2 regions of the Geodermatophilus sp. SYSU D00696 genome follow, and region 1 is predicted to be linked to the other one. Evidence: predicted binding sites of a transcription regulator. Region 1 holds the regulator's gene; the other holds the start of a gene.
The links. Region 1 encodes LexA, which represses DNA repair genes until DNA is damaged. Its sites were predicted from a motif close to TCGAACANNTGTTCGA; they were not measured.
Positions count from the first base shown of each region.

Region 2: dinB (DNA polymerase IV) is a predicted target of LexA. The motif match lies at 2,260-2,275, and genes of this name have one in related genera.

Region 1 is NZ_JBJGYY010000019.1:59,223-65,337, reverse strand. Features, by position in the region: gene hflX (GTPase HflX) at 1-916, shown strand, start outside; gene ACI79O_RS13795 (phosphatase PAP2 family protein) at 1,029-1,772, shown strand; gene ACI79O_RS13790 (hypothetical protein) at 1,744-2,817, shown strand; gene lexA (transcriptional repressor LexA) at 2,891-3,679, opposite strand; gene ACI79O_RS13780 (LysM peptidoglycan-binding domain-containing protein) at 3,953-4,615, shown strand; gene ACI79O_RS13775 (hypothetical protein) at 4,728-5,342, shown strand; gene nrdR (transcriptional regulator NrdR) at 5,823-6,115, shown strand, end outside.
Region 2 is NZ_JBJGYY010000013.1:34,473-40,587, forward strand. Features, by position in the region: gene ACI79O_RS10315 (sucrase ferredoxin) at 1-344, opposite strand, end outside; gene ACI79O_RS10320 (cupin domain-containing protein) at 364-1,473, opposite strand; gene ACI79O_RS10325 (BatC protein) at 1,761-2,072, opposite strand; gene dinB (DNA polymerase IV) at 2,290-3,501, shown strand; gene ACI79O_RS10335 (DUF3040 domain-containing protein) at 3,631-4,032, shown strand; gene ACI79O_RS10340 (transglutaminase TgpA family protein) at 4,179-6,115, opposite strand, start outside.

The DNA of each region.
Region 1 (6,115 bases):
CCAGGTCGAGCTCGCGCAGATGCAGTACATGCTGCCGCGCCTGCGCGGCTGGGGTGAGTCGCTGTCCCGGCAGGCCGGTGGCCGCGTCGCCGGTGGTGGCGGCATCGGTACCCGCGGTCCCGGTGAGACGAAGATCGAGACCGACCGGCGGCGGATCCGGTCGCGGGTCAGCAGGCTGCGCCGCGAGATCGCCGGCATGGCCACCGCGCGGGCGACCCAGCGCTCGGCGCGCGGCCGCAACGCCGTCCCGAGCGTGGCGATCGCCGGCTACACCAACGCCGGCAAGTCCAGCCTGCTCAACCGGCTCACCGGTGCCGGCGTGCTGGTGGAGAACGCGTTGTTCGCCACCCTCGACCCGACGGTGCGCCGCGCGCAGTCGCCCGACGGCCGCGAGTACACCCTCACCGACACCGTCGGGTTCGTGCGGCACCTGCCGCACCAGCTCGTCGACGCCTTCCGCTCGACGCTGGAGGAGGTGGCCGGCGCCGACCTGCTGCTGCACGTCGTCGACGGCTCCGACCCCGACCCGCTCGGCCAGATCGACGCGGTGCACGTGGTGCTGCGCGAGATCGACGCCGCGGCGGTGCCCGAGCTGATCGTCGTCAACAAGGTCGACGCCATGACCGAGGACGACGTGCTGACCCTGCGCCGGGCGCTCCCCGGCGCGGTGTGGGTCTCGGCGCGGACCGGCGAGGGCATCGAGCAGCTCCGCGAGGTCGTCGCCGCCCGGCTGCCGCACCCGGACGTCGAGGTCGAGGTGCTCGTGCCCTACGACCGCGGCGACCTGGTGGCCCGCGTCCACCGCGACGGCGAGGTCTTGAGCGAGCAGCACGAGGCGGACGGCACCCGGCTGAGTGCGCGGGTCGACGGCGGCCTGGCCGCGGCGCTGGAGCGGTTCGCCGTCCCGGTCGGCTGACCGGCCGCGGCGCTCGCCCGCCCGGGTGACCGGCTGCCCGCCGGTCACCCGGGCGGCTCGCCGTCCCCCGCGGCGAGGTCACGGCCGGGTCACGGCCCGGTACCGTGGCCGCGTGACCAGCGGCGTGGTGCGTCGGGGGAGGGGAGCGCCGGCCGACGGCGACCCGTCGGCCCCCGTCCCCGCCGTCGTGACCCCAGGACGGCCGCCGTGGTGGCTGATGATCCTGTCGCTCGTGGTGACCGTGGGCGTCACCGTCGACCTGCTCAGCCGGGGTGTCCTGGAGCGGCTCGACCTCGAGGTCTCCGAGATCGTCAGCCAGTGGGGGCTGCGCGACTCCCCGGCCTACTGGCCGGTCTGGGCGGTCACCCAGATCGGCGGACGGGGCACGATCCTCGTCGTCCTGGCCGGCCTGGTCGGCTGGCTGTGCATCCGCCGGCGGACGCTGCTGCCCCTGGTGCGGGTGCTCGTCGCCCTCGCCCTGCTGACCGTCGTGGTCTACGCGTTCAAGTTCGGCACCGGTCGCACGGCGCCCGCCTATCCCGGCTCGTTCTTCCACCGCGACGGCGCCAGCTACCCCTCGGGGCACGTGGCCAACGCCGTGCTCATGTGGGGCGTGGCCCGCTGGCAGGCCGTCGAGTACCGGCTCGCGCCGCCGGTGCAGCGGACGCTGTGGTGGCTCAGCGTCGTCGGGCCGGTGGCCACCGGGATCGCCATGGTCTCGCTGGACTTCCACTGGGTCACCGACGCGGTCGTCGGGGCCTCGGTCGGGATCCTGCTGCTGGGCGTGGTGCACGCACTCGACGCAGTCGTGCTGTCACGCTGGGCGGGTGCCCGCGCCGGCCGTCCTCCCGCGTAGCGCGCGGGCGTGCGCCCCGCGCGCACCGGCCGCCGTCCTCGGGCTCGCGCTGGGGCTCGCCCCGGTCCTGCTGCCATCGGCCTCCGCGGCCGCCGAGGAGGCCACGCCCGCACGGCGCTGCCAGGTGACCGACCCCCGGCTCGCGGAGCTCTCCGGTCTCGTCGACGTCGGCGACCGGATGCTGGCCGTCGCCGACGGCGGTGAGCGGGTGACCGTCGCGGTCCTCGACCAGACCTGCCGGGTCGTCGACGAGACCGTCGCGCCGCTGGACCCCTACGACCCCGAGGACCTCGGCGTCGGACCCGACGGCACCGTGTGGCTGGCCGACACCGGGGACAACAACGCCACCCGGGAGACCGTCGCCCTCATCGCGCTGCGGCCCGACGGCGCCACGGCGCTGCACCGGCTCACCTATCCCGACGGCCCGCACGACGCCGAGGCACTGCTGGTCGCGCCCGACGGCACGCCGTACCTGGTCACCAAGGAGGTGCTCGGGGCCAGTCACGTCTACCGGCCGGCGGCACCGCTGGTCGACGGCGGCACGGTCGAGCTGGCCGACGTGGGCACCGTGGCCTTCACGCTCACCGGGACGCCGGGCGGCCCGGTCGGGCGTGCCGGCCAGTTGCTGGTGACCGGGGGCGCGGTCGCCCGCGACGGCAGCCGGATCGCGCTGCGGACCTACACCGACGCCTACGTCTGGCCGCTCGCCGGGTCCGACGTCCCGGCCGCGCTGGCGGGCGAGCCGGTGCGCATCGCGCTGCTCGAGGCGCCGCAGGGCGAGGCGGTGTCGTTCACCGCCGACGGCGCCGCGCTGCTCGTCGCCGGGGAGGGACCGCCCGGCGACGTCACGGTCGTGCCGATCCCGGCCGGGGCCGCCGCGTCGTCGTCACCGGCGGGGACCTCGACGGCGACCGCGCCCGCCGACGGCGGCACGGACATCCCCCCGGTCACCGCCGGGCTGGTGGCGGCCGCCGTCGCCACGGTGGCGGTGTGGATCGGCGGCCGCCTGCGCCGCCGGCGGGCGGCCGCGCCACCCACCGGCTGAACCCGCGACCCCGGGGCCTGGCTCCTGCCGCGCCGGTCGGCGGGAGCCGGGCCCGCGTGGGTCGGGCGGTGGGTCAGACGCGGCGCAGGACGGACACCACGCGGCCGAGGACGGTGGCCTCGTCACCCGGGATGGGCTCGTAGGCCGGGTTGTGCGGCAGCAGCCACACGTGCCCGTCGCGCCGCTTGTAGGTCTTGACCGTGGCCTCGCCATCGAGCATGGCGGCGACGATCTCGCCGTTCTCGGCGGTGGGCTGCTGGCGCACGACCACCCAGTCGCCGTCGCAGATCGCCGCGTCGACCATCGAGTCGCCGGCGACGCGGAGCATGAAGAGGGTGCCCTCGCCGACCAGCTCGCGCGGCAGCGGGAAGACGTCCTCGACGGCCTGCTCGGCCAGCACCGGGCCACCGGCGGCGATCCTGCCGACCAGCGGCACGTAGGTGGGCGCGGTGCTGCCGTCGGCGGCGGCCGGCGCGGCCGGTGCGCCCTCGGCGGCCGTGTCCCCGGGCAGCCGCACGTCGAGTGCGCGCGGGCGGTTGGGGTCGCGCCGCAGCCATCCCTTCTTCTGCAGCACCGAGAGCTGGTGGGCGACCGACGACGCCGAGGACAGGCCCACCGCCTCGCCGATCTCCCGGACCGAGGGCGGGTAACCGCGGCGGTCGATCGAGTCGCGGATGACCTCGAGGACCCGGCGCTGCCGCTGGCTCAGCCCGTCGCCGGCGTCGCCCCGATCGGGGAACGACCGCACCGCGGCGGTCTGCCCCCCGGCGCCGTCGGCAGCGGTGTCCGTCCCCCGCCGGCCTCCTCGCCGGGTGGCCGTGCCCCCGCGCGTGCCCTGGCCGGTGCCGCTCGTGCCCGCCACGTCTCCTCCTCGCCGGCCGTGTCGCCACGGCCCTCGTGTCCCGCCCGCCACCCGGAGGACCCGGCCCCCGGACGCCGGGAGGTGCCGGCGTCCGGGGGAACGGGCGGACGGCTGCTGATCGGACCGTAGCGCCTCGGGCCCGGTACTTCAAACGTGTGTTCGAAACCCGTCGGAGGTGTCGGGTCGACCCCGTCGGTCCCATGCGGTAGACATCGCACAGACGTTCGATCGAACGCGTGTTCGACGGCGGTGGGATGACGAGGAGGAGTGGTCATGGGCAGCGTGCACCAGGCGGTTCTGGAGTTCGACGCGGCGGTCCGGGTCCCCTGGCGGCCGCTGCTGGCGGAGGGGGCCGCGCGCGGGACCGCGGCCCCGCGCCGGCAGGCACCTCCCCCGGCTCCGCGTCGCCCGGCCCAGGGCACTCCGGCGTCGCCGCGGGCGGCCCTGCCGGGCTCGGGTCCGCGGATCACCGGGCACCTGCGGCCGGTGCCCGACCGCCCGGCCGCGGCGCCCGTCCGCGCCACCGGTCCCGCCGCGGGGCCGGCCGCCGAGGCGCCCCGCACCCGCCGGGCACCGGCGCGGCCGGGGGGCCGGCCGGTGCGCTGCGAGCCGGCCCGGGCCGGCCGCGGTCCGGCGGCGCCGGCCCCCGGGCCCGTGCGGCTGACCCGCCGCGGGCGCCGCCTGGTGGCCGTGCTGGTCCTCGCCGCGGGCGTCGGCGGCGCGGTCCTGGGGCGGGAGGTGCTCGCTCCCGAGCAGGGCCTGCGGCTCGCCGGGGAGAGCAGTGTCGTCGTGCAGCCGGGTGACACCGTGTGGTCGATCGCCGGCGAGGTCGCCGGCCCGGAGCAGGACGTGCGGGTCGTCGTCGACGCGATCGAGGAGCTCAACGACCTCGACGACTCGGCGGTGGTCGCCGGTCAGGTGCTGCGCCTGCCGTGACCGGGACGGGGGCACTCCTCGGACAAGTGACGAGACCGCCCCGCCCGGTTCGTCAACCATCGGTGTCCGGTCGCTCACGCATTCGGCTTGAACGAACACATACGGTGAGGACGTGTCAGCAGCCGTGAACAGCAGGGCAGCGGTGTCATTCGGGTCGCCGCAGGACGTCGAGGTGCTCGTGGACGGCGCCTGGGTCGCGGGCGCGATGCTCGGCTGGCGGCACGACGAGACCGGCGCGTGCGAGGTCTGGGTGCGACTGCGCACCGAGGTCCCGGGCGTCGTCGAGGGCGCCGGGACCTGGGTCGATCTGGCCGCCGTCCGGCTGCCGGAGCGCCGGCTCACGCTGGCGCCGGCGGTCGCCACGGCGGTCGCTGCCACGGCCGCGATGTCCGTCGTCCGCCCGGTCGGCGTGCCGGCTGCTGACCGCCCGCGCCGTTCCCGCCGGCACTGTGCCGACGTGACCGCCGAGCAGCCCGCCGTCGGCGTGGCCGGGCCCGGCCGGCACCGGGCTCCCTCCGCGGCCGGCGCCGGCCGGCACCGCGCGGTCACCGCCGAGATGCCGGCCGTCGCCGGGTCCGCCGGGGCACCCGTCGCGGTGTCCGTGGGCACCTCTGGCGCCACCCTCGTTCCCGACGCGGAGCCCGACCTGCTCACCCGGCCGATCCGTCTGGGCGACCTGGTGCCGAACCCGCGCGGCAGGCGTCCCGCGGTGCGCCCGTCGGTCTGAGCGACCCCTCTCGGGCGTCCCGCGCCCTCCCGGACCCGCCGGCGGCGTCCCCGGCCGTGCCGGGCACCGCGCGGTGGCGGCGGTCCTGGTCGTGGCCGGCGTGTACACCCGGCAGCCGTGTCCCGCGCGCGGACGCGCGGGCGCCGCGGCGTGTCGTGTGACGGGTGGGAGAGGTGGTCGCGCCTGGTCACCGCGAGGTCACGACCGCATCTCGGGGGAAGAGACACGCCCGGCGTCGGCTTGCAGATGTTGTGGAGCCAGGCCTACTGTCCCCCTACATCTAGTGGTCACGACGGAGGGAGTCCTCCACAGGGCCGTCCTCAGGTCATCCCCGGGGTGTCCACCGGATGTCCCCAGAGGGGTCCACAGCAGAGGGCGGCGAGGCGTGGTGGCCGGTGGCATCCGGCCGTCCGCCGGCACGTCCCACCCGGCGCCGGGGAGACCGGTACCGAGCTCGTCCGCAGAGGGAGGTGAACCGCAGTGCGCTGCCCCTTCTGCCACAACCCCGACAGCCGGGTGATCGACTCGCGCGAGGCCGACGAGGGTGCCACCACCCGTCGCCGTCGTTCCTGTCCCGCCTGCGGCCGCCGGTTCACCACGGTGGAGGAGGCCGTCCTCGCCGTCGTCAAGCGCAGCGGGGTCAGCGAGCCGTTCAACCGCTCGAAGGTCGTCGCGGGCGTGCGCCGGGCCTGCCAGGGCCGGCCGGTCGACGAGGACCAGCTCCAGCAGCTCGCCCAGCAGGTGGAGGACGCCATCCGCGCCAGCGGGGTGGC
Region 2 (6,115 bases), on a different contig from region 1:
AGCCCCTCGCGGCCCGGCCGGCCGTCGGCGTAGGCCCAGCGCCGCCCGGACGCGGCCGGCCGCTCCCCGGGACGGCGCACCAGCAGCACCCGGACGCCCTCGGCGCGGGCGCGGGCGGCCAGGCGCGGGGCGACGCCGGCGTCGAGGCGGGACTGCAGGAGCGCGTCGCGGCCCCACGGCCCCGGCTGCTCGACCATCAGCCAGCGCTGCGCTGGCCCCGCCGTGGCGACGGGGGAGTCGCCGCGGACCAGCGCGGTCACCGAGCAGCGGGTCGGGTCCAGCCGGCCGGTGCGGACCGGCCGGGAGGGCGTGGGGGCGGCGGGCTCGGCCGGTGCGGCACTCACCCGGGGGAGGGCTGCGGGCTCACGAGCCGGTCCCGAGGGCGTCGGCACGCTCCCCATCGTCCCCGCCCGCGTCCGGGGCGGGGGCACCCGGTCCGGCCGGGCCGGGCTCGGGCGCGGTGGCCGGCACCCCATCGATCCCGCCGTCGACGTGTGCGTCGGCCACCACCGCGATCGACTCGGTCACCAGCCGCCGGGCCAGGGTCAGCCGGTCGGCGGGGTCCAGGCCGGCCAGGTCGGCGACCTTGAGCTCCCCGGCGGCGAGCAGCCCGGCCAGCGCCTCGCGGGTGGCGGCGGGGAACTCGTGGGACCGCCGGCCGCCGATCAGGGTGACGCGGTCGCCGTCGGCGGCCGGGCGCAGCGCGACCCGCAGCCGGCGGCGCACCCGCAGCACGGTGTCGGGCGTGAGGGCCGCGGCGGCGGTCGCCTGGGCCAGCGGCGCGACCGGCTCCGGCCGCACCTGGGCCCAGGCGCGGCTGCGCACCCGGTCGGCCACCCGGTCGGGGTCGACCCGGCCCAGCCAGTCCTGCAGCGCGCCGAGCACGGCGGCGACGTCGTCGCGCAGGGCCGCCGGGTCGGCGAGGTCCACGCCCAGGGGCAGCGCGCGGCGCAGCTCGCGGTCCTCGGCGGCCAGCACCCGCACCAGGTCCAGCGCCGACTCGACGGCCGACCAGCGGGTGACCGAGTGGACGCCGACGGTCAGGTGGGCGCTGGTCTGGCCGAGCGCCACCGCCGAGTGCAGGTAGCCGCGGGGCAGGTAGAGCGCGTCGCCGGGGCACAGCACCGCGTCGACGACCGGCTCGCGCTCCGCGGCCGCGGCCACGGCGGCCGCGCGGTCGGTCCAGGGCTGGCTGCGCAGCGGCTCGGGGAGCACCGGCTCGTGGATCGTCCAGTGCTTCTCGCCGGCCACCTGCAGCACGAAGACGTCGTGCACGTCGTAGTGCGGGGAGAAGCCGCGCGAGGACGGCGGCGTGACGTACGCGTTGACCTGCGTCGGGTGCCCCAGGTCGGCGGCCAGCTGGTCGGCGAACTCGATCAGCGGCGGCCAGAGCCGGTGCAGGCCCTGCAGGACCACCGTGCTGCCGTCGGCGAACAGCCGCAGGACGGCGTCGGAGGAGACCTGGTCGGCCACCTCGGCGCCGGCGCCGCCGGAGGTGGTGAAGCGCCCGGCGTCGACGACGGCGCCGTCCTTGGCGATGCGCAGGAACGGCGTGCGCAGCCCGCGGCGGGAGAGCAGCTCGTCGACGTCGGCCAGCGTCAGCAGGTCGGCGAAGGACTCCCCGGTGTCCTCGGCGCGGGCCAGCAGCGGGCGGCGCGACCAGTGCCGCTCGGCGAAGACCGCGGGGTCGAGGTGCGTGCACCGGCGCAGGGCCGGGCGGGGGTCAGCCCCGCCCGGCCCCGCGACGGCCGGGTCCTGGCTCAGGCCGAACCGTCCGCGCCGCCGTCGGCACCGCCGTCGGCGCCCCCGTCCGAGCCGCCGCCCACCGCGCCGCCGTCGGCCGGGCCGTGGCCGGCACCGCCGTCGGCACCGCCGTCCGCGCCCCCGTCGGCACCGCCATCGGCGCCCCCGTCCGAGCCGCCGCCCACCGCGCCGCCGTCGGCCGGGCCGTGGCCGGCGCCGCTGTCCGCGCCGCCGTCGGCACCACCGTCGTGCTGGCCGGGCGTGCCCTCGCCGGCTCCGCTGTCGGCCGGACCCTCCGTGCTGGTCATGTCGTCGTCGTCGAGCGCCATCGAGCTCCTCCGGGTGCGGATCGGCGCCGGCCGCCGGACGGCGGTCGGTCGTGTCCCACCTACCTCGCCGGGGTGCCGGTCACACATGCGGGCGACCAGCCACTTCGCGGTGGGACGGGACACGCCGGGACGCACCGCGGACCACGCGCCGCGGACCCGCGGAGGCCGTTAGTCTCCCCGGGTCGGTGCGAACACGTGTTCGATCCAGGGAGGCGGCATGGCGGGGGGACGGGCGGCGGGGTGCACCGTCCTGCACGTCGACATGGACGCCTTCTTCGCCAGCGTCGAGGTGCGCCGGCACCCCGAGCTGGCGGGCACCCCGGTGATCGTCGGCGGCTCCGGCAACCGCGGGGTGGTCACCTCGGCCACCTACGAGGCGCGCGCGTACGGCGTGCACGCCGCCATGCCCACGGCCCGCGCGCTGCGGCTGTGCCCGACGGCCACCGTGCTGCCGGGGGACGTGGCCCTCTACGCCGAGGTCTCCCGGTCGGTCATGGCGCTGTTCCGGTCGGTCACCCCGCTGGTCGAGCCGCTCAGCCTCGACGAGGCGTTCCTCGACGTCTCCGGCGCCGGCCGGCGGCTGGGCGACGCCGCGCAGATCGGCGAGTACCTGCGCGCCCGCGTCTACGACGAGCAGGGCATCACCTGCTCGGTGGGCGTGGCCGGCACCAAGTTCGTGGCCAAGCTCGCCTCCACCCGCGCCAAGCCCGACGGGATGCTCGTCGTCCGCCCGGCCGAGGTCATCGACTTCCTGCACCCGCTGCCGGTCGGTGCGCTGTGGGGCGTGGGCGCGAAGACCGAGGAGGTGCTGCTGCGGCTGGGGCTGCGCACCGTCGGCGACCTCGCGCACGTGCCGGTCCGCACGCTGCAGCGGGCGGTGGGCCCGGCGGCCGGCGCGCACCTGCACGAGCTGTCCTGGGGGCGCGACCCCCGCCGGGTGGTGCCCGACGAGCCGGAGCGGTCCACCGGGCACGAGGAGACCTTCCCCACCGACGTCGACGACCCCGCCGTCGTCCACCGGGAGCTGCTGCGGCTGGCCGAGCGGACGGCGGGCCGGCTGCGCGCGGGCGGCTGGCTGGCGCGCACGGTCACGATCAAGGTCCGCTTCGCCGACTTCACCACGATCACCCGCAGCCGCACCCTCGACGTCCCCACCGACGTCGGGCAGGACCTCTACGAGACCGCCCGCGCCCTCTTCGACGCCCTCGGCCTGGACCGGGCGCGGCTGCGGCTGGTCGGCGTGCGGGCCGAGCGGCTGGTGGCCGCGGGCTCGGCGCCCCGCCAGCTCGAGCTCGGCGAGCGCGAGCACGGCCGCCGGGACGCCGAACTGGCCGCCGACCGGGCCGCCCGCCGGTTCGGCGCCGGGGCGGTCCGGCCGGCCACCCTGCTGCACCGCGACCGCGACCGGCGGGTGCGCGATCGCCCGTGAGAGTGGTCGCCGGTGATCACCGGCGGGTCGCCGCCGACTCGCCTTTCGCACCCCGCGAACGACTCGTATCCTCGTGGGCACCGCCGGGTAGAGACCGGCGGTATTGGCTCCGCCCACCTGGAGGTCTCGGTGCCGCTCTCCGAGCACGAGCAGCGACTGCTGGAGCAGATCGAGCGCGCCCTCGTCGACGACGATCCCAAGTTCGCCTCCTCCGTCCGCACGGGTGACCGCAGGCTCAAGGCCCGGCGGAAGCTGCAACTCGGTGCGCTGCTGGTGGTCGTGGGCCTGGCCGTCCTCGTGGGTGGCGCGGTCGTCCCGTCCGTGCCCCTGGGCGTCCTCGGCTTCCTGGTGATGTTCGGCGGCGCCGCGCTCGGCGTGCTCAACTACCGCAGCGCCACCGGCGCGGTCGAGCCCGGCCCGGCCGGTGCCCGCGGCGGGAGCACCGCCGCCCGCGGCCGCGGTGGGCGGGCCCGCCGCCAGCCGCTGAAGAACCGCCTCGAGGAGCGCTTCCGCCGCCGCTACGACCAGTAGCCCCCGCCGCGTCCACCGACGGCCGCCGTCCCACCCGGGACGGCGGCCGTCGGCGTTCCCGGGCCCGTTCGACGGTGTGCGCCGGCGCTGCATCCCCGCCGCCGGCGTGCCGCGTCAGCGCACACGCTCGGTCGACGGGTCCTCCGTCAGGCGGCGCGGCGGGGGAGCCGGCCGAGCAGCGTCCGCGCGGTGCTCCCGAGGCTCTCGGCCAGCGAGGCCGGCCACAGCAGCGCCCGCAGCCGCGTGCGCGCCGGGACCGCCGCCAGCAGCCCGCGCCGCGCCACCCGCAGCGCCGCCACCGCGTCGGGGTCGCCGGCGGCGCTGCCGGGACGGCCGTAGCAGGCGGTCTCCTCCGCGCGGGCCAGCCGCTCCACCGCGTCCGCCGCCCCCGGCGTCCCCATCCGGTGGGCGCCGCTCCCGCCGGTCCCGAGGGTGCGGGCCAGGGTGGCGGCCTGCTGGCGCGGGGTCTGCGCCGGGTCCCACACCAGGCCGAGGTCGCGGGCGGTGGCGGCCAGCTCGTCCCACAGCGCAGCCGGCCCGCCGTCGGCCACCCGGCGGCGGCGCTGCAGCGCCCGCGCGGCGGCCGGTGCGGCCACCAGCGCGGCCACCCCGAGCAGCATCCCTGCGCCGACCAGCACCGGCCGCGACGACGACGCCTGCGTGGCGCCCCCGGTGCCCGGCTGCGGAGCGCCGTCGACCCGGTCCTCCCGCGGCACCGGGACACCCTGCGGGGCGGTCGGGACGGTCGGGACGTCGGTCGGCCGCTCCAGCGCCTCCTGGTCGGTCGGCCGCGGCGCCCACGGCAGGTCGACGGCGCGCTCGCGGTCGATCGGGGTCGGGTCGAACGGGATCCAGCCGAGGTCGTCGAAGTAGACCTCCACCCAGGCGTGCGCGTCGTCGCTGGTGACCAGCCGGCCACCGCCGGGCTGCAGCCGGCCGGGGGTGTACCCGAGCGCCACCCGGGCGGGGATGCCGGCGGCGCGGACCATCGCCGCCATCGCCCCGGCGTACTGCTCGCAGTACCCCTGCTTGAGCCGGAGGAAGTCGGTGAGGTCGTCCCCGCTGGTGCCCGGCGCGGTCGACAGGCTGTAGACGAAGCCGTTCTCCCGGGAGAAGTGCCCGTGGATGGCGCGCACCGCCTCGTACGGGGTCGCCGCGCCCGCGGTCAGCCCGGCCACCAGGTCGGTGACCTCCGGGGACAGCGGCGGCAGCGCGGTGCCGCGCTCCAGCACCGGGTTCCCGCCCCGCAGCGGGCCGGCGGCCAGCAGCTCCTCCTCGGTGGGCCGGGGCTCCACCGCGCCCACCCGGTAGCTCACCGTGGTGGTGCGGACGTCGCGGCCGAACACGGTGCCCGTGGCGGGGTCGAACCGCCAGGCGTCGGGATCGTCGATCTGCACCCGCAGGGGAGAGGTGAGCACCGGCAGGAACCGGTCGTCGTGCCCGACGGCGGTGACCGTCGCCTCGACCCGGCGCCCCTCGCGCCGGCCGGGCAGCGGCGCGAGGTCCTCCGACTGCGCCACTGACGCCTCGCCGTCGAGGTTGCCGATCGTCCAGCCCTCCTCGACGTCGTAGACGTCGAGGGTCACCACCCGCAGGTAGCCGGGGTCGGGGACCGAGGCGTCGACGCGCAGCAGGGCGATCGGCTCGGGCAGGGTGAGCTGGCCCTGCAGGGCCGCCGCGGCGTCGAGGGCGGTGCCGGTCGACCCGCCGCCGGTACCGCCGGGCCCGAACCCCGCCGCCAGCCGGCCCTCGGGGAGGGTCGGCACCAGGCTGCCGACGACGAGCGCCGCCACCAGGGCGGCCAGCCCGGTGCCGGCCGCCGCCGCCGCGCCGGGGCCGGAGCGGCTCCCGGCCCGGCGCGCGCGGGTGGTCAGCTGCCGCGACTGGTCGGACCACAGCAGCAGCGCCAGCCCGGCCGCCGGGGCGGCCAGCGCGACCAGCCCGACGTCCCCGGTGACGGTGCTGACCGGCACGCAGAAGAGGACCAGCAGGCCCAGCCCCGCCAGCGCCGGCTGCCGCCCGCCGACGGCGATGAGGTCGACGGTGACCGCGACCATCCCGACCAGCAGGACGGTCAGCGCGA